DNA from 3 places in the Candidatus Symbiopectobacterium sp. NZEC135 genome. Region 3 is predicted to be linked to each of the others. Evidence: predicted binding sites of a transcription regulator. Region 3 holds the regulator's gene; each other region holds the start of a gene.
The links. Region 3 encodes sigma-54, which starts transcription at its own class of promoters, with help from an activator protein. Its sites were predicted from a motif close to GTTGGCACANNTTTCGCTNT; they were not measured.
Positions count from the first base shown of each region.

Region 1 (6,296 bases), on a different contig from region 3:
GTTAGCACACCTGTCTGCGGACAAGGATTTATGGTCAATGGCGCTCCCCATGCTGCTGGTCGGCATCGGCAACGGCCTGCCCTGGGGCTTGATGGATGCCTTGTCGGTCAGCGTTGTTCCCAAGGCCCGCGCAGGAATGGCCGCCGGTATCTTTACCACCATGCGCGTGGCCGGAGAGGCCATCGCCATTACCGCCATCGGAGCTATGTTGGTGAGTTTGACTGCAACAAATTTGCAGGCAGCGGCCGAGGTCAATGCGCTTACATTACCGAAGGATGCCACCGCGATTGCAAGCCAAATGGGAGCTAGTGCTGGACACGGTACTTTTTCCAATGCGGACAGCATCAGGGACGGAATCATTATCGAGTTGGCAAATAATGCCTACACCTCGGCTTTCCACAGCATCTTTGTCATATTGGCTGTGCTCTCGGTACTCACCGCCGTGGTATGCCTCGCGACGTTACGTGAACCAGACTCGACATCTTGAGACTTAATAAGCACATCATCAGGATCAACGCGGGGAAAGCAGAAAGGAAATCAACGCGGAGTGGAAAAAGGCAGGGCGCCTGAAAGCGCCCTGGAACGGTTTTGTAAAGAGCGGCGGATTAGCCCTCTTTCGGCCCGCGGTTGGCGCGACGGCGATCGTTTTCAGTCAGGTGACGTTTACGCAGACGAATAGACTGCGGAGTCACTTCAACCAATTCATCGTCATCGATAAATTCCAACGCTTGCTCCAGCGACATTTTCACCGCTGGCACCAGCACGGTCGCTTCATCCGTACCGGAAGCACGCATGTTGGTCAGTTTTTTACCGGTCAGGCAGTTAACTGTCAGGTCATTGGAGCGAGTGTGAATACCGATAACTTGGCCTTCATACACCTCTGCACCGTGACCCAGGAACAATTTACCGCGTTCCTGCAAGCTGAACAGCGCATACGCTACTGCTTTACCTTGGCCATTGGAGATCAACACGCCGTTCTGGCGCTGGCCGATATCGCCCGGACGAATATCGTCGTAATGGCTAAAGGTGGAGTACAGCAAGCCAGTACCGGAGGTCATGGTCATAAAGTCGGTACGGAAGCCAATCAAACCACGGCTCGGAATGATGTAATCCAGACGTACACGGCCTTTACCATCTGGGTTCATGTCACGCATTTCGCCTTTACGCAGGCCCAGCGCTTCCATGACGGAACCCTGATGCTGATCTTCGATATCCACGGTAACTTGTTCGAACGGTTCCTGACGGCGGCCATCGATGTCACGGAAGATAACTTTCGGACGAGAAACCGCCAGTTCAAAACCTTCACGACGCATGTTTTCGATCAGCACCGACAGGTGCAGTTCGCCACGACCAGACACACGGAAGGTATCCGGGTCTTCGGTTTCTTCGACGCGCAGCGCAACGTTGTGTACCAGCTCTTTCTTCAGACGATCCAGAATCTGACGAGAAGTCACGAACTTGCCTTCTTTACCACAGAACGGCGAGGTGTTAACCCCGAAAGACATGGTAACGGTCGGCTCATCCACCGACAGCGGCGGCAGGGCTTCGACGTTAGCGGTATCACAGATGGTATCGGAGATGTTCAGTTCACCCAGACCGGTGATAGCGATGATATCGCCCGCTTCCGCCTCGCTCGATTCGATACGTTGCAAACCCAAATGGCCCAACACCTGACCCACTTTACCGTTACGGCGTTTACCTTCCGCATCGATAATCGTCACTTGCTGGTTCGGTTTAACGCGACCGCGTTTGATACGGCCAATACCGATAACACCCACGTAGCTGTTGTAGTCCAGCTGGGAGATTTGCATTTGCAGCGGACCGTCGAGATCGACGTTCGGCGCTTCAACGTGCTTCACGATGGCTTCGAACAGCGGAGTCATGTCTTCTGACATGTCTTCGTGATCAAGACCAGATGTCCCCATTAACGCCGACGCGTAAACGATAGGGAAGTCCAGCTGTTCATCGGTTGCACCCAGGTTGACGAACAGGTCGAACACCTGATCGACGACCCAGTCAGGGCGCGCGCCCGGACGGTCAACTTTGTTGATGACCACGATCGGTTTCAGGCCATAGGCGAAAGCTTTTTGGGTAACGAAACGGGTCTGGGGCATCGGGCCGTCCATTGCGTCTACCAGCAGCAGCACTGAATCGACCATGGACATTACACGCTCCACTTCACCACCGAAATCGGCGTGTCCTGGGGTGTCAACGATATTGATACGGTAATCTCTCCAGTTAATGGCGGTGTTCTTCGCCAGAATGGTGATACCGCGTTCTTTTTCCAGATCGTTGGAGTCCATAACGCGCTCGGTGGCGTCATTTCGTTCACCCAATGTTCCAGATTGTTGTAGCAGCTTGTCAACCAGGGTAGTTTTCCCATGGTCAACGTGCGCAATAATAGCAATGTTACGCAAATTCTCGATCACAGCTTTGCCTCAGGCATTTAGAAATAGCGCGCTATTGTACACGGATTAAGCGAGGGACCAAACAAGATCACACTCCTAAGCGATAAACAACCTAGGGGTGCTTGCTTTGTGATCCCTTTCACGGTGCAACGGCGCAGAGAAAGTAAACAAACGCACACAAACAGTGCACCATTTTGGTGATTATGAACCATAATAGTGCAACGAACGCTAATGGTGCAGGCACTGCCTTCAATGAAAGCCTGAAAACAACGCCTCCTAACCCTATGCGTAGAGTTGGCATGATTTTAGCTTAAACCCTATTACGGTAACAAACATCATTCCATAACGATATTCGTTCCACGACGATAAATGACAAATCGGGAGATCCAAGTATGTCCGCAGAACATGTTTTGACGATGCTGAACGAGCACGAAGTAAAATTCGTCGACTTACGCTTTACCGATACCAAGGGTAAAGAGCAGCACGTCACCATTCCAGCTCACCAGGTTAGCGCTGACTTCTTCGAAGAAGGCAAAATGTTCGACGGCTCCTCTATCGGTGGCTGGAAAGGTATCAACGAATCCGACATGGTGCTGATGCCTGACGCAAGCACCGCAGTACTGGACCCGTTCTATGAAGACACGACGCTGATCATTCGTTGTGACATTCTGGAACCGAACACCATGCAAGGTTACGATCGCGACCCGCGCTCCATCGCGAAACGCGCTGAAGAGTACCTGCGTTCCACCGGTATCGCTGATACCGTTCTGTTTGGGCCAGAACCTGAATTCTTCCTGTTTGACGACATTCGTTTCGGCAGCAGCATCTCCGGCTCTCACGTAGCTATCGATGACATCGAAGGCGCATGGAACTCCGGTACCAAATACGAAGGCGGCAACAAAGGCCACCGTCCGGCAGTGAAAGGCGGTTACTTCCCAGTTCCGCCGGTTGACTCCGCACAAGACATCCGTTCTCAGATGTGCCAGGTAATGGAACAAATGGGTCTGGTTGTTGAAGCTCACCACCACGAAGTGGCAACGGCAGGTCAGAACGAAGTGGCAACCCGCTTCAACACCATGACCAAAAAAGCGGACGAAATTCAGATCTACAAATACGTTGTTCACAACGTAGCGCACGCTTACGGCAAAACAGCCACCTTTATGCCGAAACCGATGTTCGGTGACAACGGCTCTGGCATGCACTGCCATATGTCCCTGTCCAAAGGCGGCACCAACAAATTCTCTGGCGACAAATACGCTGGCCTGTCTGAAGAAGCGCTGTTCTACATCGGCGGTGTCATCAAGCACGCTAAAGCGATCAACGCCCTGTCTAACCCGACCACCAACTCTTACAAGCGTTTGGTCCCGGGTTATGAAGCTCCGGTAATGTTGGCGTACTCCGCACGTAACCGTTCTGCTTCTATCCGTATCCCGTTCGTTTCCAGCCCGAAAGCAGCACGTATCGAAGTGCGCTTCCCGGACCCGGCGGCTAACCCGTACCTGTGCTTCGCTGCACTGCTGATGGCCGGTCTGGATGGTATCAAGAACAAGATCCACCCTGGCGATGCCATGGACAAAAACCTGTACGATCTGCCGCCGGAAGAAGCGAATGAAATCCCGCAGGTTGCAGGCTCTCTGGAAGAAGCACTGAACGCGCTGGACACTGACCGTGCATTCCTGACGGCGGGCGGCGTGTTCACTGACGACGCTATCGATGCTTACATCGGTCTGCGCCGTGAAGAGAACGATCGCGTTCGCATGACGCCGCACCCGGTTGAGTTCGAACTGTACTACAGCGTTTAATCAACGACTGCGTACCGATGATTTACCTCGGCGTGGTGGGCGTGCTGAACCCTGCCATGACCGAGCATCAACAGAATTATAAGAAGTTTGTTTTTGTTGCCGTGGAAACTTTTCAGCCCATCTTCGGATGGGCTTTTTTCACCATCGGCCTTATTTCTTTATCATCAATATTGGCCGTTGCGACGTAACATCCATCATCTACACTACAATGCACCGCGAGGGTGCAGGAGTCTGCGTTATGGCAACAGGCACGCTGCCCGATGCTGGGCAGATCCTCAATTCTTTGATCAATAGTATTTTATTGCTGGATAACGACCTGGCAATCCACTATTCCAATCCGGCTGCCCAGCAGTTGCTGGCGCAAAGTTCACGCAAATTGGCGGGAACACCGTTGCCGGATCTGCTCAGCTATTTTTCTCTAAATATTGAGCTGATGCGCGAAAGCCTCAACGCAGGTCAAGGATTTACGGATAACGAAGTGACTATCGTTGTCGATGGCAGAGCACACATCATGTCGCTCACCGCACAACGCATTCAACACAGTTTTATCCTGTTGGAGATGGCGCCGATGGACAACCAGCGCCGCCTCAGTCAGGAACAATTACAGCATTCCCAGCAGCAGGCAGCGCGTGATTTGGTGCGCGGCCTGGCGCATGAAATCAAGAATCCGCTCGGCGGATTGCGCGGCGCGGCACAGCTGCTGGCTAAAGCGCTGCCCGACCCCGCGCTCACGGAATACACCAAAGTGATCATTGAGCAGGCCGATCGCCTGCGCAATCTGGTGGACAGGCTATTAGGGCCACAGCAGCCGGGTTTACACGTAACGCAAAGTATTCATCAGGTCGTCGAGCGCGTCTGCAAGTTGGTTTCGTTAGAAAAACCCGACAACGTGACGCTGGTGAAAGATTACGATCCCAGCCTGCCTGAGCTGACCCACGATCCAGACCAGATTGAACAAGTGCTGCTGAACATTACCCGCAATGCGCTACAAGCGCTGGGTAAAGAAGGCGGCACCATTACGCTACGCACGCGCACCGCTTTTCAACTCACGCTGCACGGCGTGCGCTATCGCCTGGCAGCACGGATTGATATCGAAGACGATGGCCCTGGCGTCCCTGCACAGTTGCAAGACACGCTGTTTTACCCAATGGTAAGCGGCCGCGAAGGCGGCACTGGCCTGGGATTGTCGATCGCGCGCAGCCTGATCGATCAGCATTCGGGAAAAATTGAATTTAACAGTTGGCCAGGCCATACCGAATTCTCGGTTTACCTGCCCATTCGCCAGTGAGGTTCACGATGCAACGAGGGATAGTCTGGATTGTCGATGACGATAGCTCCATCCGTTGGGTGCTGGAGCGCGCGCTCACTGGGGCGGGGTTAACCTGTGCCACCTTTGATAACGGAAATCAGGCGCTGCATGCACTGGCAACCCAAACGCCGGATGTGCTGCTGTCCGATATTCGCATGCCGGGTATGGACGGCCTGGCACTGCTGCAACAGATCAAACAGCGTCATCCGATGCTGCCGGTGATTATTATGACCGCACACTCCGATCTGGATGCAGCGGTAAGCGCTTACCAACAGGGCGCATTTGATTATCTGCCAAAACCGTTCGATATCGATGAAGCCGTCGCCTTGGTTGAACGCGCGATCAGCCACTATCTGGAACAGCAGCAGCCGGTCAGAGCACAACCGCTCAATGGCCCCACCACCGATATCATTGGTGAAGCGCCGGCCATGCAGGATGTGTTTCGCATTATTGGCCGACTCTCCCGTTCATCCATCAGCGTGCTGATCAACGGAGAATCGGGAACCGGTAAAGAACTGGTGGCACATGCGCTGCACCGCCACAGTCCGCGCGCCAAAGCACCGTTTATCGCCTTGAATATGGCAGCCATCCCCAAGGATCTGATCGAGTCAGAGCTGTTTGGTCACGAAAAAGGGGCGTTTACCGGCGCGAACCAAATTCGCCAAGGACGCTTTGAACAGGCCGATGGCGGCACCTTGTTTCTGGATGAAATCGGCGATATGCCGCTCGATGTGCAAACGCGATTGTTACGCGTATTGGCCGATGGGCAGTTCTATC
Region 1 covers NZ_JAGFPF010000027.1:38,927-45,222, forward strand. Annotated here, with positions in the region: gene J5224_RS14210 (MFS transporter) at 1-487, shown strand, start outside; gene typA (ribosome-dependent GTPase TypA) at 606-2,429, opposite strand; gene glnA (glutamate--ammonia ligase) at 2,801-4,210, shown strand; gene J5224_RS14225 (hypothetical protein) at 4,228-4,398, shown strand; gene glnL (nitrogen regulation protein NR(II)) at 4,449-5,498, shown strand; gene glnG (nitrogen regulation protein NR(I)) at 5,507-6,296, shown strand, end outside.
Region 1: the regulator sigma-54 is predicted to act here: its motif matches at 2,702-2,721, upstream of glnA (glutamate--ammonia ligase).

Region 2 (6,296 bases), on a different contig from region 3:
CCAGCGCTTTCTGCGCTGACTTGCCTGACGCGAACGACCCGAGGCCGTTTTATCAGTAACGACGGCAGACTTGTTCATGCGTGATCCCCCAGTTGGATATCCATATCAGCCCAAATCGCATCGAAGAAGGATTGGAACTCGGGGTCTTTGCGCGCCCCCATGGCAGAGCCGTGCCGCTTGGCAAGGCCAATATCGTAGGTTTTCTTGTTCCAGGTCGGTCGCTGTGACATCACGGCAATGCGATCGGACATGGCAATGGCTTCACCAATGTCATGGGTGATCAGCACCACGGTTTTGCCGTATTCGTTGAGGATCGTCAGGATCTCCTCTTCCAGCACCAGCCGGGTTTGGTAATCCAGCGCCGAGAAAGGCTCGTCGAGCAGAATGATGTCAGGATCGATAACCAGCGTGCGGATCAACGCCGCGCGTTGACGCATCCCTCCGGAAAGCGTAGAGGGATAAGCGTGAGCAAAATCGCCCAGTCCATACTTATCGAGGTAGGTCATCGCCCGCTCGTGGCGTTCTTTCTTCGGCATCTCGCTGATTTCCAACCCGAGACAGACGTTATCCAGAATGGTGCGCCACGGAAACAGCAGGTCTTTTTGCAACATGTAACCCACTCGCCCTTTGCCGGGCATGGCGTAGTACGGGTCGAACACCTGAATTTCGCCCGCTGTCGGAGGCAGCAGCCCCGCGATAATGTTAAACATGGTGGTTTTGCCGCAGCCACTCGGCCCGACAATGCTGATAAATTCCTGGTGATAAATATCAAGGGAAATGTCTTTGATAACGTCGACTGCGTTATCGTCGTGATCTAAAAACTGTTTTTTTACGCCTTTCATGGCAATCGCCACCGCGGGCGCGGCAGGATCGCCAGAAGGCATTTTTTCTCTTGCAGGTGAAAGGGTCATCATACACTCCTGACTAACGGCGTTTCCGACTGCCAAAAACGCGAAGCCGGATAACAAGGATGTCGATTGCGCGCACTTCACCGTGCAATAACTTGTCAAACTTGTCTAATACGACAAACTTATCAAACTTGTCATTGGATGTCGATTGCGCGCACTTCACCGTGCAATAACTTGTCAAACTTGTCTAATACGACAAACTTATCAAACTTGTCATTCTTTCCATCACGTTGGCATCAGACCGCACCAGCAGGCGAGTACAGCGCCCGTCTCCCTCTTTCAGGCATAAAAAAAGCGTCTGCCTGAAAGGCAGACGCTTGATAGGGTTGGCTGAACTCAATAACCGACGGTAAAGCGCGATTTCAGGTGGTTGTCCTGCTCCAGTTCATCCACCAGCGCGACGGAAAAGTCACCCGCAGAAATGGCACTGTTGCCCGCCTCATCGACCAGCAGGGTATCTTTGCCCAGACGGAAGTGCCCGGTGCGTGGCCCCGGCGTAAACAGCGCAGAAGGAGACAGGAATGACCATGACAGCTCATCATGCTGGCGCAGCGCGGCCAAGAACTCAGCGCCTCGCGTAGCTTCCGGGCGATAGGCATCGGGGAAGTCTGGGGTATCCAGCAAGCGGGTGCCCGCCACTTCCAGCGAGCCTGCACCGCCCACCACCAGGTAGCGTGTTACGCCCGACTGGCTAACTGCCTCAATCAGATGCGACGGTTCGACCGCCTGGAAGCGTACTGCACTGATCGCAGCATCATGACCGCGCAGCGCGGCGCTTAACCCATCGCGATCGCTGACATCTAACGCCAGCGGCGTCACGGCGTCATGCTGTGGGATGGCGGTTGTATTGCGCGCAATCGCCGTTACCTGATGGCCACGCGCCACCAGCTCTTTCAGAATTTCGCTACCGGCCATACCGGTCGCACCAATCAGGGCAACTTTCATCGTGTTCTCCGTCATCAGATCGTTTTACCAAGCTCATCGGTTGAGCCTGCCACTGACCTTAGTGTAAGACATCGCGTGAACATGATAAGGCCAGATATCCGAGCAGCACTGTTGCAGTATTCGCACCAATATCAGGAAATGCTACGCAAATGCAGCGGGATTGGTGCGAAAAAGGGAGCAATGATGAGGCATCCCGGCAATCTATCAAACGAATAGCGCCGGGATGATTAACCGTGAAAGACGTATCAGTTGAACGCCTGATTGAGCAGAATGGAGGTGATAACGCCCGTTGCCACCGCAATCAGCACGTAATTACCGTCGATATAGCGCCACTGGTGGCCCGGCGGTGGACTGGGCAGGCCATAGCCGCGCCAGTCACGCACCCAGTAGCGATCGCCGCGGTACGGACCGGGGATCGGATGCCCGGCACGAAAATCATAGCCACGCCAGCGGAAATGGTCTCGCCTGTCGTCATAGCGCCCCCAACCGCCCCTTGGGCCATTGTCCCAGCGCGGGCCGTGGCCTCGCCCGCGATCCCAACCGGGGCCACCTTCACCGCGCGGACCGCCATCCCAATGACGTCCCCCTTCGCCTCTCGGGCCATCAGGGCCGTGCGCATAAGCAAAGGAAGCGGAGAGTGGACCGAGAACCAGAGCGGTCATGACGAGCGTCAGAATGGTTTTGCGCATGTGCGTATCCTCAAGATAACGACGGTAGCCGCCGTTGCCGCTACTATCTGCCTTATCCTCACGCGCGAATATCTCCTGTATTCCTAATTATGCGGCACTTGATGCGACTTTACACTGCTTAACGCTTTCCTCACGCAAAGCCCGATGGCATCGCAAAAAGCACGGCTAAAACGCAGAAATCAGCATCTGGGCTATATTCATTTCAGTTCTAAATCATCATCGAATGTGATTTATAACCTTATGGCTTACATCGTAGATTATTTAGCATCGAATGTTATCTAACTTTCCCCTATACGATAGGTAGACGCAATGAAAACACTGGCTTTGGCAGCATTCACTGGCGCACTGTTGATGGCAGGTACCGCCGCACAGGCACAAGACGACCTCAGCGCCATCAAGGCCGCTGGCGTACTCAAGATCGGTACAGAAGGCACCTATGCGCCTTACTCTTTCCATGATAAATCAGGAAAACTTCAGGGCTTCGATGTGGATATCGGCCGTGCCGTTGCTGAAAAACTGGGGGTAAAAGCCGAGTTTGTGGAAGGCCGCTGGGACGGTTTGATTGCCGGTGTGGACGCCAAGCGCTATGACGCGGTGATTAACCAGGTGGGTATCACCAAAGAGCGTCAGGCCAAATTTGATTTCTCTAAACCTTATATCGATTCCAAAGCGGTACTGGTGGTGCGTAGCGACAACGATACCATCAAAAGTTTTGCCGATCTGAAAGGCCGTAAATCGGCACAGAGCCTGACCAGCAATTTCTCCAAACTGGCCAGCAGCCACGGCGCTGAAATTGTTCCCACCGACGGTTTCAACCAATCGCTGGAACTGGTGCTGAGCGGGCGTGCAGAAGCGACGTTGAATGACAATCTGTCATATCTGGACTTCAAAAAACAGAAGCCGGACGCCAAGGTCAAAGTGGCAGCAACCGCTGCGGAAGGTGATCCTTCTGGAATTCTGGTGCGCAAAAACCAACCGGAATTGGTGGCTGCCTTGAATAAAGCATTGGATGAAATCAAAGCAGACGGTACCTATAAAACGATAGCGGTGCGATACTTTGGGGAAGATGTTTCCCAATAATCGTCGCGTTCGAGGTCACTATTGATGCCACCATGGCTACAACTTATGGCAGACTCCTTCTGGAGTCTGCTTTCTGCTGGGTTACAGTTTACCGTTCCGCTCGCCATTCTCTCCTTTGTGCTCGGGTTAGCATTGGGCATTCTGGTGGCGTTGATCCGTCTCTATGGCCCCAAGCCGCTGAAATGGGTAGCGGATTTTTACGTGTGGGTGATTCGCGGCACGCCGTTGCTGGTTCAGCTGTTTTTGATTTTCTATGGGCTGCCTAATGCCGGCATCACGTTGGATGCCTTTCCGGCTGCGCTGATTGGCTTCACGCTTAACGTGGGAGCCTACAGTTCGGAAATCGTACGCGGAGCCATTCTTTCAGTGGCTAACGGTCAGTGGAATGCCGCGGCCTCACTGGGCATGAATCGACGCCAGACGCTGCGCTGGGTGATCATTCCACAGTCGATTTTTGTCTCTATCCCGCCGCTCTCCAATACCTTTATTTCGCTGATCAAAGATACCTCGCTCGCCGCCGTTATCACGGTGCCGGAGATGTTTTTGGCGGCACAACGTATTGTTTCCGTCACCTACGAACCCTTGATCCTGTACGTGGAAGCCGCGCTGATCTATTTGCTGTTCAGCACGGTATTGAGCAAGCTGCAAACCCGACTCGAAACCTACTATCAACGCCACATTCCCCACTGATTTCGCCTTCCTGCCTCGTCTTGGGGCAGGTGGCTTTTCCCCGCCCATCTCCTTCACCCAAAAGTGGGCACTTTGCACCCAAATCGCGCATCTTTTGCAGCAAAGTGCCATTTAAGTGCACCTCAACCGAATAAACCTTATTGCGATGCGGCAATTTTTCTATTTTCTTGTTATTTATCATCAAAATAAATTATTGGCATCGGTTTTGCTTAACCCTGTCACGGCACGCTACTGTCTGACAAAACAACGGTGCCGACAGACAGGAATGGTGCAGCCGGATGGCTGCTACCGCACAGCAACACACAACGACTGAGCGACATAGGATCATTATGAAAAGAATGCTACTTTCCACGCTGGTTGCCGGCGCATCCCTCTTCGCCGCCATCAATCAAGCCCATGCGGGTGCAACATTGGATGCCATTCAGAAAAAAGGATTTGTTCAGTGTGGTATCAGTGACGGCTTGCCTGGTTTCTCCTATGCAGATGCCAGCGGGAAATACTCCGGTATTGACGTAGACGTGTGCCGCGGCGTCGCAGCCGCCGTGTTTGGCGATGCCAGCAAAGTGAAATACACCCCGCTGACTGCTAAAGAGCGTTTCACCGCACTGCAATCGGGTGAAGTTGATATTCTGTCGCGTAACACCACCTGGACCTCTTCCCGTGATGCCGGGATGGGCATGCTGTTTACTGGCGTGACCTACTACGATGGCATCGGCTTCCTGACTCACAACAAAGCGGGCCTGACCAGCGCGAAAGAGCTGGACGGTGCCACCGTTTGTATTCAGGCCGGTACCGATACCGAACTGAACGTGGCGGATTACTTCAAAACCCACAATATGAAATACACCCCGGTGACCTTCGACCGCTCTGACGAAAGCGCCAAGGCGCTGGAATCTGGCCGCTGCGATACCCTGGCGTCCGACCAGTCTCAACTGTACGCGCTGCGTATCAAGCTGAGCAAACCGGCTGAATTTATCGTATTGCCGGAAGTTATCTCCAAAGAGCCGCTGGGACCGGTGGTACGTCGCGGTGATGAAGAGTGGTTCTCGATCGTTCGTTGGACCCTGTTCGCCATGCTGAATGCCGAAGAAATGGGTGTGACCTCGAAGAACGTTGATGCGCTGGCCGCCAAACCGACCACGCCGGACATGTCTCACCTGCTGGGTCATGAAGGTAACTACGGCAAAGATCTGAAACTGCCCGCCGATTGGGCGTTCAAAATCATCAAGCAAGTCGGTAACTACGGTGAAATTTTCGAACGCAATGTCGGTATGGACAGCGAGCTGAAAATCAAACGTGGCCTGAATGAGCTGTGGAACAAAGGCGGTATCCAGTACGCACCAGCAGTGCGTTAATCGCTAACAGAAAGCGGGTGCCGCGCCAGTATGCGGCACCTCAGTATTCCCGCTTTTTCCGTGTTCCTGCTATTGAGGCACTCGCATGCAACAACGCCCAACCGTGAAACGTGATTTTTCACTATCAAATCCAGCGGTGCGCGCCTGGCTGTATCAACTTCTCGTCATCGTTATTGTGATTGCCGTGGCGGGTTATCTGTTGCACAACACCGTCACCAATCTGGCCCAGCGCGGTATTACCTCCGGTTTCGCGTTTCTGAATAACAGTGCAGGCTTCGGTATTGTCCAGCACCTTATCGACTACCAGCAGGGCGATACCTACGCCCGCGTGTTTCTGGTGGGGCTGCTCAACACGCTGCTGGTTTCAGCGCTCTGTATTGTTTTCGCTTCGGTGCTGGGCTTTATGCTCGGGCTGGCGCGGCTCTCTGATAACTGGCTGTTACGCAAACTGTCCACGGTATATATCGAAACGTTTCGTAATATCCCCCCGATTTTGCAGATCTTCTTCTGGTATTTTGCCGTGCTGCGTAACCTTCCCGGTCCGCGCCAGGCGCTTAACACGCTTGATATTGCGTTCCTGAGCAACCGCGGTTTGTACCTTCCGGCCGGAGAATTTGGCCCCGGTGCGC
Region 2 covers NZ_JAGFPF010000050.1:3,882-10,177, reverse strand. Annotated here, with positions in the region: gene J5224_RS18730 (ABC transporter permease) at 1-78, opposite strand, end outside; gene J5224_RS18725 (ABC transporter ATP-binding protein) at 75-914, opposite strand; gene J5224_RS18720 (NAD(P)-dependent oxidoreductase) at 1,245-1,853, opposite strand; gene J5224_RS18715 (RcnB family protein) at 2,099-2,542, opposite strand; gene J5224_RS18710 (amino acid ABC transporter substrate-binding protein) at 2,852-3,622, shown strand; gene J5224_RS18705 (amino acid ABC transporter permease) at 3,647-4,312, shown strand; gene J5224_RS18700 (amino acid ABC transporter substrate-binding protein) at 4,642-5,667, shown strand; gene J5224_RS18695 (amino acid ABC transporter permease) at 5,753-6,296, shown strand, end outside.
Region 2: the regulator sigma-54 is predicted to act here: its motif matches at 4,505-4,524, upstream of J5224_RS18700 (amino acid ABC transporter substrate-binding protein).

Region 3 (6,296 bases):
GGCGACAAGCGACAGTGTATGTAGATGGGTTTTACATTGTTCTGCGGGAACCAGCAAGGCAAAAAGCAAGTCTACGCCTTGATTATCAATAGCATCAAAGGATATTGGCTGTTCAAGCTGGATAAAGACCCCGGTGGCGCCCAAGGCGTTATCATCATCGAGTTTTCCGTGTGGGATCGCGATACCGCCGCCAATACCGGTACTGCCCATTCTTTCGCGCGTCAGCAATGCCTCGAAGATCAGCGGGGTCGGAAGGTTTAGCTGCCTGGCTGCCAATTCGCTGATGATTTCCAACGCCCGTTTCTTGCTTTGGCAATGAACGGTGCTGCGGGTGCACTCTTGGCGTAATACCGCGCTGAGTTGCAAAATGGGATCGTTATTCATGGTGTGTTCACTTAACGGCCCGCGCATCTCTGCACGCCTCTGGCGCTGTGCCAGAGGCGTATTCCTGCGCCCGAAGGCGGAGATGACGATCAGTGCTGTTTGAGTTTGTCCTTGTGTTTATTTAACTGACGCGCCAGTTTGTCGATCAACAGATCGATGGCGGCATACATGTCTTCAGATTCGGATGTGGCATGCAGTTCACCGCCATTAACGAACAGCGTAGCATCGGCAATTTGCTCCACTTTCTCCACCTTGAGCACCACGTTGATCTGGTTGATACGATCAAAGTATTGCTCCAGCTTGGCAAATTTTGTGTTAACGAACTCGCGTAATGCGGGTGTGATCTCGATGTGGTGTCCGGTGATATTCAGCTGCATAGCGTCTTCCTTCTCTGTAGAAATCAAACCAACTGCTTACGCTGGTTTGACGGCGGGATGGATAAAGACTCTCGGTACTTTGCGACGGTACGCCGCGCGACAATGATCCCTTGATCGGAGAGCAGCGTTGTCAGCTTGCTGTCACTCAAGGGTTTGCCGGGGTTTTCCGCAGCGATCAATTTTTTCACCAGCGCCCGAATAGCAGTGGATGATGCCTCACCGCCGCTGTCGGTATTTACATGGCTGGAGAAGAAATATTTTAGTTCGAAAATGCCACGTGGGCTGTGAAGAAATTTCTGGGTTGTGACGCGTGAGATGGTTGATTCATGCATATCCACAGCCTGAGCGATATCCGCCAGCACCATGGGTTTCATAAACTCTTCACCTTTATCAAAGAAATCCTGCTGTTGTTCCACAATGCAGCGTGTGACCTTAAGCAGCGTATCGTTGCGGCTCTCCAGACTTTTTATCAGCCAGCGCGCCTCTTGCAGGTGGCTGCGGATAAATTGGCTGTCGCTGTCGTTACGTGCGCTGTGGCCGAGCGCTGCATACTGCTGGTTGACTTGCAGGCGCGGCACGCTGTCAGTGTTGAGTTCCACCACCCAGCGGTCTTGATGCTTGCGCACCAGCACGTCGGGGATCACATACTCCGACTCGCCGGTATTGATGGATTGGCCCGGACGCGGATCGAGTGACTGAATCAGTGCCAGCGCCTCTTTCAGCGCATCCTCTTTAATGCGACTGGCGCGGATCAGCGTGCGAAAATCATGATTGGCCAGCAAATCGAGGTAGTCATTGACGATAAGCTTGGCTTCCGCCAGCCACGGGGTTTCTGGGGCAAACTGCGACAGTTGGATTTGCAGACAATCGCGCAAATCACGCGCTGCCACCCCGACCGGGTCAAAACGTTGCACGCGTTTTAACACCGCTTCCACTTCCTCAATCGTCACGTCATCGTCGCCGATGCTCTCGAGAATGTCTTCCAGCGGAACGGTCAGATAGCCGGTGGTGTCCACTGCATCGACAATCGACGTGGCGATAGCCGCATCGGTGTCGGAAAACGGCGTCAATTCCACCTGCCACATCAGGTAATCCTGCAAAGTTTGCGTGGTTTCACCCTGATAGACAGGCAGTTCTTCGTCGCGGTAATCGGTGCCAGTGCCTGAGGGCGTGCCTGCGGAGTAGATTTCATCCCAGGTGGCGTCAAGCGGCAGTTCTTCCGGCATATCTTTTTGCTCAAGGGCTTCGCGCGTATCCAGCGATTCGCTGTCGCTCGTTTCCTGAGTGTCGATTTCATCGTGGCTGTCGGTTTGTTCAAGCAACGGGTTGCTTTCCAGCGCTTGTTGGATCTCTTGCTGGAGTTCAAGCGTAGACAACTGAAGCAGACGGATCGCCTGCTGAAGTTGTGGCGTCATGGCCAGTTGTTGACTTAGCCTGAGTTGCAAACCTTGCTTCATAACTCGTGTCACTTTCCCTTAAATGGAACGCCCATTGCAAACGTTACAGTATCAAAGTCGGAAGCCTTCGCCCAGATAGACGCGTTTCACCTGCTCATCCTCCAGGATTTCGCTGGGTGAACCGTGGGAAATAAGCTGCCCCTGGCTGACGATATAGGCGCGTTCGCACACATCCAACGTTTCACGCACGTTGTGATCGGTAATCAGCACGCCCAGACCGCTGTCGCGCAGGTGCTCAATGATTTTTTTTATGTCGAGCACCGAAATCGGATCGACACCGGCAAAGGGTTCATCCAGCAAAATAAATTTAGGATTGGCCGCCAGTGCGCGAGCGATCTCTACGCGACGACGTTCGCCGCCGGACAGGGATTGTCCCAGACTATCGCGTAAATGAATAATATGGAATTCTTCCATTAACTCATTGGCGCGATCGTCCTGCTGCTCCGGCGTCAGGTCTTTGCGAATCTGCAAGACGGCCATCAGGTTGTCATAGACGCTCAAACGGCGAAAGATCGACGCTTCTTGCGGCAAATAGCCGATGCCGCGGCGCGCGCGTTCATGCAAGGGCAGCAAGCTTATCTCTTCATCATCAATCACGATCCGCCCGGAATCGCGCTGGACAATGCCGACAACCATATAGAATGTCGTGGTCTTTCCCGCACCATTCGGCCCGAGCAACCCGACGATTTCACCGGAGTTGACCGTTAAACTTACGTTTTCGACCACACGACGGCCCTTGTAGGCCTTCGCTAGGTTTTCTGCGATTAATGTTGCCATAGGTTATTCAGTTGCCTGTGGTTGCTGCTTGGCTTTTTGAGACGCCGGTGCGGCAGCTTTGCCGTTCTTTTCCTGTAGCTGCGAGGGCACCAGCACGGTGGCTACGCGTCCGCCTTTGTCGCCCCCCACCGCTTCCATCTGTTGCTGTTTCACCAGATAGGTGATGCGATCGCCTTTCACGTTGCTATCCAGTTGTTCCAGATAGGCGTTACCCGTCAGCGTGATCTTATCCTGCGCCAGTTCATAGCGCACTTTCTGTGCGCGGCCTTTCATCGGCTTGCCGTTATCTTGCATCTGGTAGAAAGTGACCGGATTCCCAAAGGCTTCAATCACTTCCTGGCCCTGCGATCCCTGTGGGCGCGTGACCACGACTTTTTCGGCCTTCACATCGATGGTGCCTTGTTTGACCGTAACATTGCCGGTAAACGTGACGGTATTGCCCTGCATGTCCAATGACTGCTGCGCGGAATCAATGTGAATGGGCTGGCTGGTGTCTCCTGTCACAGCAAGGGCAGGCAGGCTTGCTGCTAACAGGGCGCTGGCAACGGTAGCGTGGCGCCAAACATTATTGGTGTTGAATTTCATAAGAGGTTTTTACCTTTTCAATCAATTCGGCAGTTTTATTACGCAAATTACCGCGCATTTTCATCCCGTTCGAGAGGAAACTGGCTCCGTACAGTGTCACCTCATCATCGGAGGCGATGTCCTGTGTCACCAGGTTAACTTGCGCATTATCGGTTTTTATCTGCCGTAATTGTGAGTCATTGGTCAGACTGTTGACTTCCACATGCCCGTATAAGAACAACATTTTATCTTTGGTCAACTTGGCGCGGTCGGCTTGCACCGACCAGGTGGCGACACCCTGTTCGTTAAACAGCGTAGCGACCGGCGCGGTAAACCAGGTAAGCTGTTCCGCGTTAAAATACTCCACTTTTTGCGCCACGAGACGATAGTTCAGGCCACCCTGCGGGTTAAACACGCGCGTGGTGGTTTCATCGCTGGTGTAGGTTGGCACCGCATTGTCCTGGGTTTCCGTCTGTGGCGCACTGTCCTGATCCGTCAGGTTCAAGCCAATCAGAATCAGTACAATGAGCGCCAACAGCGCGGTTAGCCAACGCTTTGTCTTATTCATAATAAAAACGTACTCATGGTCATCGCAAACTCATGTCGTAGCACTCTTCTGTCGTAGCACATTCGTGCCCGGACCAACGGGCGGCGATAGCCCCCTTGCCGTGACGATACCTTCATATCGATAGCCCTTTGGCCTCGTCCAACTTACCCTGCGCCAGCAGAATAAGGTCGCACAGTTCGCGTGCCGCACCACGCCCGCCAGCAATTCGGGTTACGTAATCCGCCTTGGGCAGCAGCAGAGGGTGTGCATCTGCCACGGCGACGCTAAGGCCTACCTGTGCCATCACCGGCCAGTCAATCAAATCGTCACCAATATAGGCAACCTGTTCGGCGTTAAGCGACAGTGTATCTAACAGTTCACGGAAGGCCAAAACCTTATCTGACTGTCCCTGATAAAGATGGGTGATACCCAGCGTGCGGCAGCGGTCTTCCACCAGTGGCGCAGAGCGCCCGGTAATGATGGCTACCTCAATGCCGGACGTTAGCAGACAGCGAATACCATAACCGTCGCGCACGTTAAACGCCTTCAGTTCTTCCCCTTGATTGCCCATGTAGATAAGGCCGTCGGAGAGCACGCCGTCAACATCGCAAATCAGCAATTTGATGGCTTGCGCCTTTTCCAATACCCGATCCGCGACGGGGCCGTAGCAGGTGGCGGTTTGCGCTTGGGGGTTATTCATAAACACATATCCTTGATATCACCCTTCTTTACTTTAGGGGGCGCCCAAAAGACGATCCCGTTGACTGTCACACCACGCCAGCGCGCAGCATATCATGCATATGGACGATACCGACCAGCCGATCGGATTGTGCCACCAGCAGCGACGTAATATGGCGCGACTGCATCAGGTTCAGCGCATCCACCGCCAATGTATTCGGGGTAACCCGAATGCCGCCTGCGGTCATCAGATCGGCGATACGCGCATCGTTGAGGTTGATCTGCATATCAAAGATGCGGCGCAGGTCACCGTCGGTAAAGATGCCTTCGATCGTCATGTCCGGTGTGCAAATCACGGTCATACCGAAACTCTTGCGGGTGATTTCCACCAGCGCATCACGCAACGAGGCGTCTCGGGTCACGTGAGGGATCTCGTCTCCGGTATGCATGATATCCGCAACGCGCAGCAAAAGTTTGCGGCCCAGTGCGCCACCGGGGTGAGAAAGGGCAAAATCTTCGGCAGTGAACCCCCGCGCCTGTAACAAGGCGACGGCAAGCGCATCGCCCATCACCAGCGTGGCCGTGGTGCTGGAGGTGGGGGCCAGCCCCAACGGACAGGCTTCCTGCGGCACATGGACACAGAGATGAATATCGGCCGCTTTACCCATGGTGCTTTCCGGGTTGCTGGTGATGCAAATCAGAAACACCCCCAGACGTTTGAGCACCGGGATCAGCGCCAGAATTTCATTGGATTCACCCGAGTTGGAGATGGCGATCACGATATCTTGCGCGGTGATCATGCCGAGGTCACCGTGGCTGGCCTCACCGGGATGGACAAAAAACGAGGGGGTGCCGGTGCTGGCGAAGGTTGCCGCCATCTTGCAGCCAATGTGCCCGGATTTCCCCATGCCCATGACCACCACTTTGCCTTGGCAATGGAACATGGTGCGACAAGCGCGGGTGAAGTTGTCATCGATATACTGGTCCAGATGGGCCAACCCGTCGCGTTCGATGGCGAGCACGTGGCGGCCTGCCTGTTGGAAATCGAAATCGGGCTGTTGTTCAACGTTGGACATAACGGTTAATCCTGACTATTTGAGTTTCCCAAGAAATCGAGTCGTGCGCCGCTAATACAGCAAAAACAGCGTCGCAAGGTAAGCAATAAACATACACAGCAACAGCGCGCCAGCACCTTGTCCGATAGAGCGTTTTTTGCGCAGGCAAAGCAGCGTCAGCAGCAGGCTGGCTCCCAGCATCACGCCGTAGTCGCGTTGAAATGCCAGTGGATTTACCGCGCCGGGTGACAGCAGCGCTGGGACGCCAAGCACGATAACCAGATTAAAGACGTTTGACCCAATCAGGTTACCCAGCGCGATATCATCCTCTTTTTTCAACGTGCCGACGATGGCAGTGGCCAGTTCCGGCAGGCTGGTGCCAATCGCCAGCACTGTCAGACCAATGGTCAACTCGTCAAAGGCGAAATGGCGTGCAATCACCGTGGCATTGTCAATC
Region 3 covers NZ_JAGFPF010000014.1:75,665-81,960, reverse strand. Annotated here, with positions in the region: gene ptsN (PTS IIA-like nitrogen regulatory protein PtsN) at 1-384, opposite strand, end outside; gene hpf (ribosome hibernation promoting factor) at 474-761, opposite strand; gene rpoN (RNA polymerase factor sigma-54) at 785-2,218, opposite strand; gene lptB (LPS export ABC transporter ATP-binding protein) at 2,270-2,995, opposite strand; gene lptA (lipopolysaccharide ABC transporter substrate-binding protein LptA) at 2,999-3,580, opposite strand; gene lptC (LPS export ABC transporter periplasmic protein LptC) at 3,561-4,127, opposite strand; gene kdsC (3-deoxy-manno-octulosonate-8-phosphatase KdsC) at 4,240-4,806, opposite strand; gene kdsD (arabinose-5-phosphate isomerase KdsD) at 4,874-5,860, opposite strand; gene J5224_RS10075 (calcium/sodium antiporter) at 5,912-6,296, opposite strand, start outside.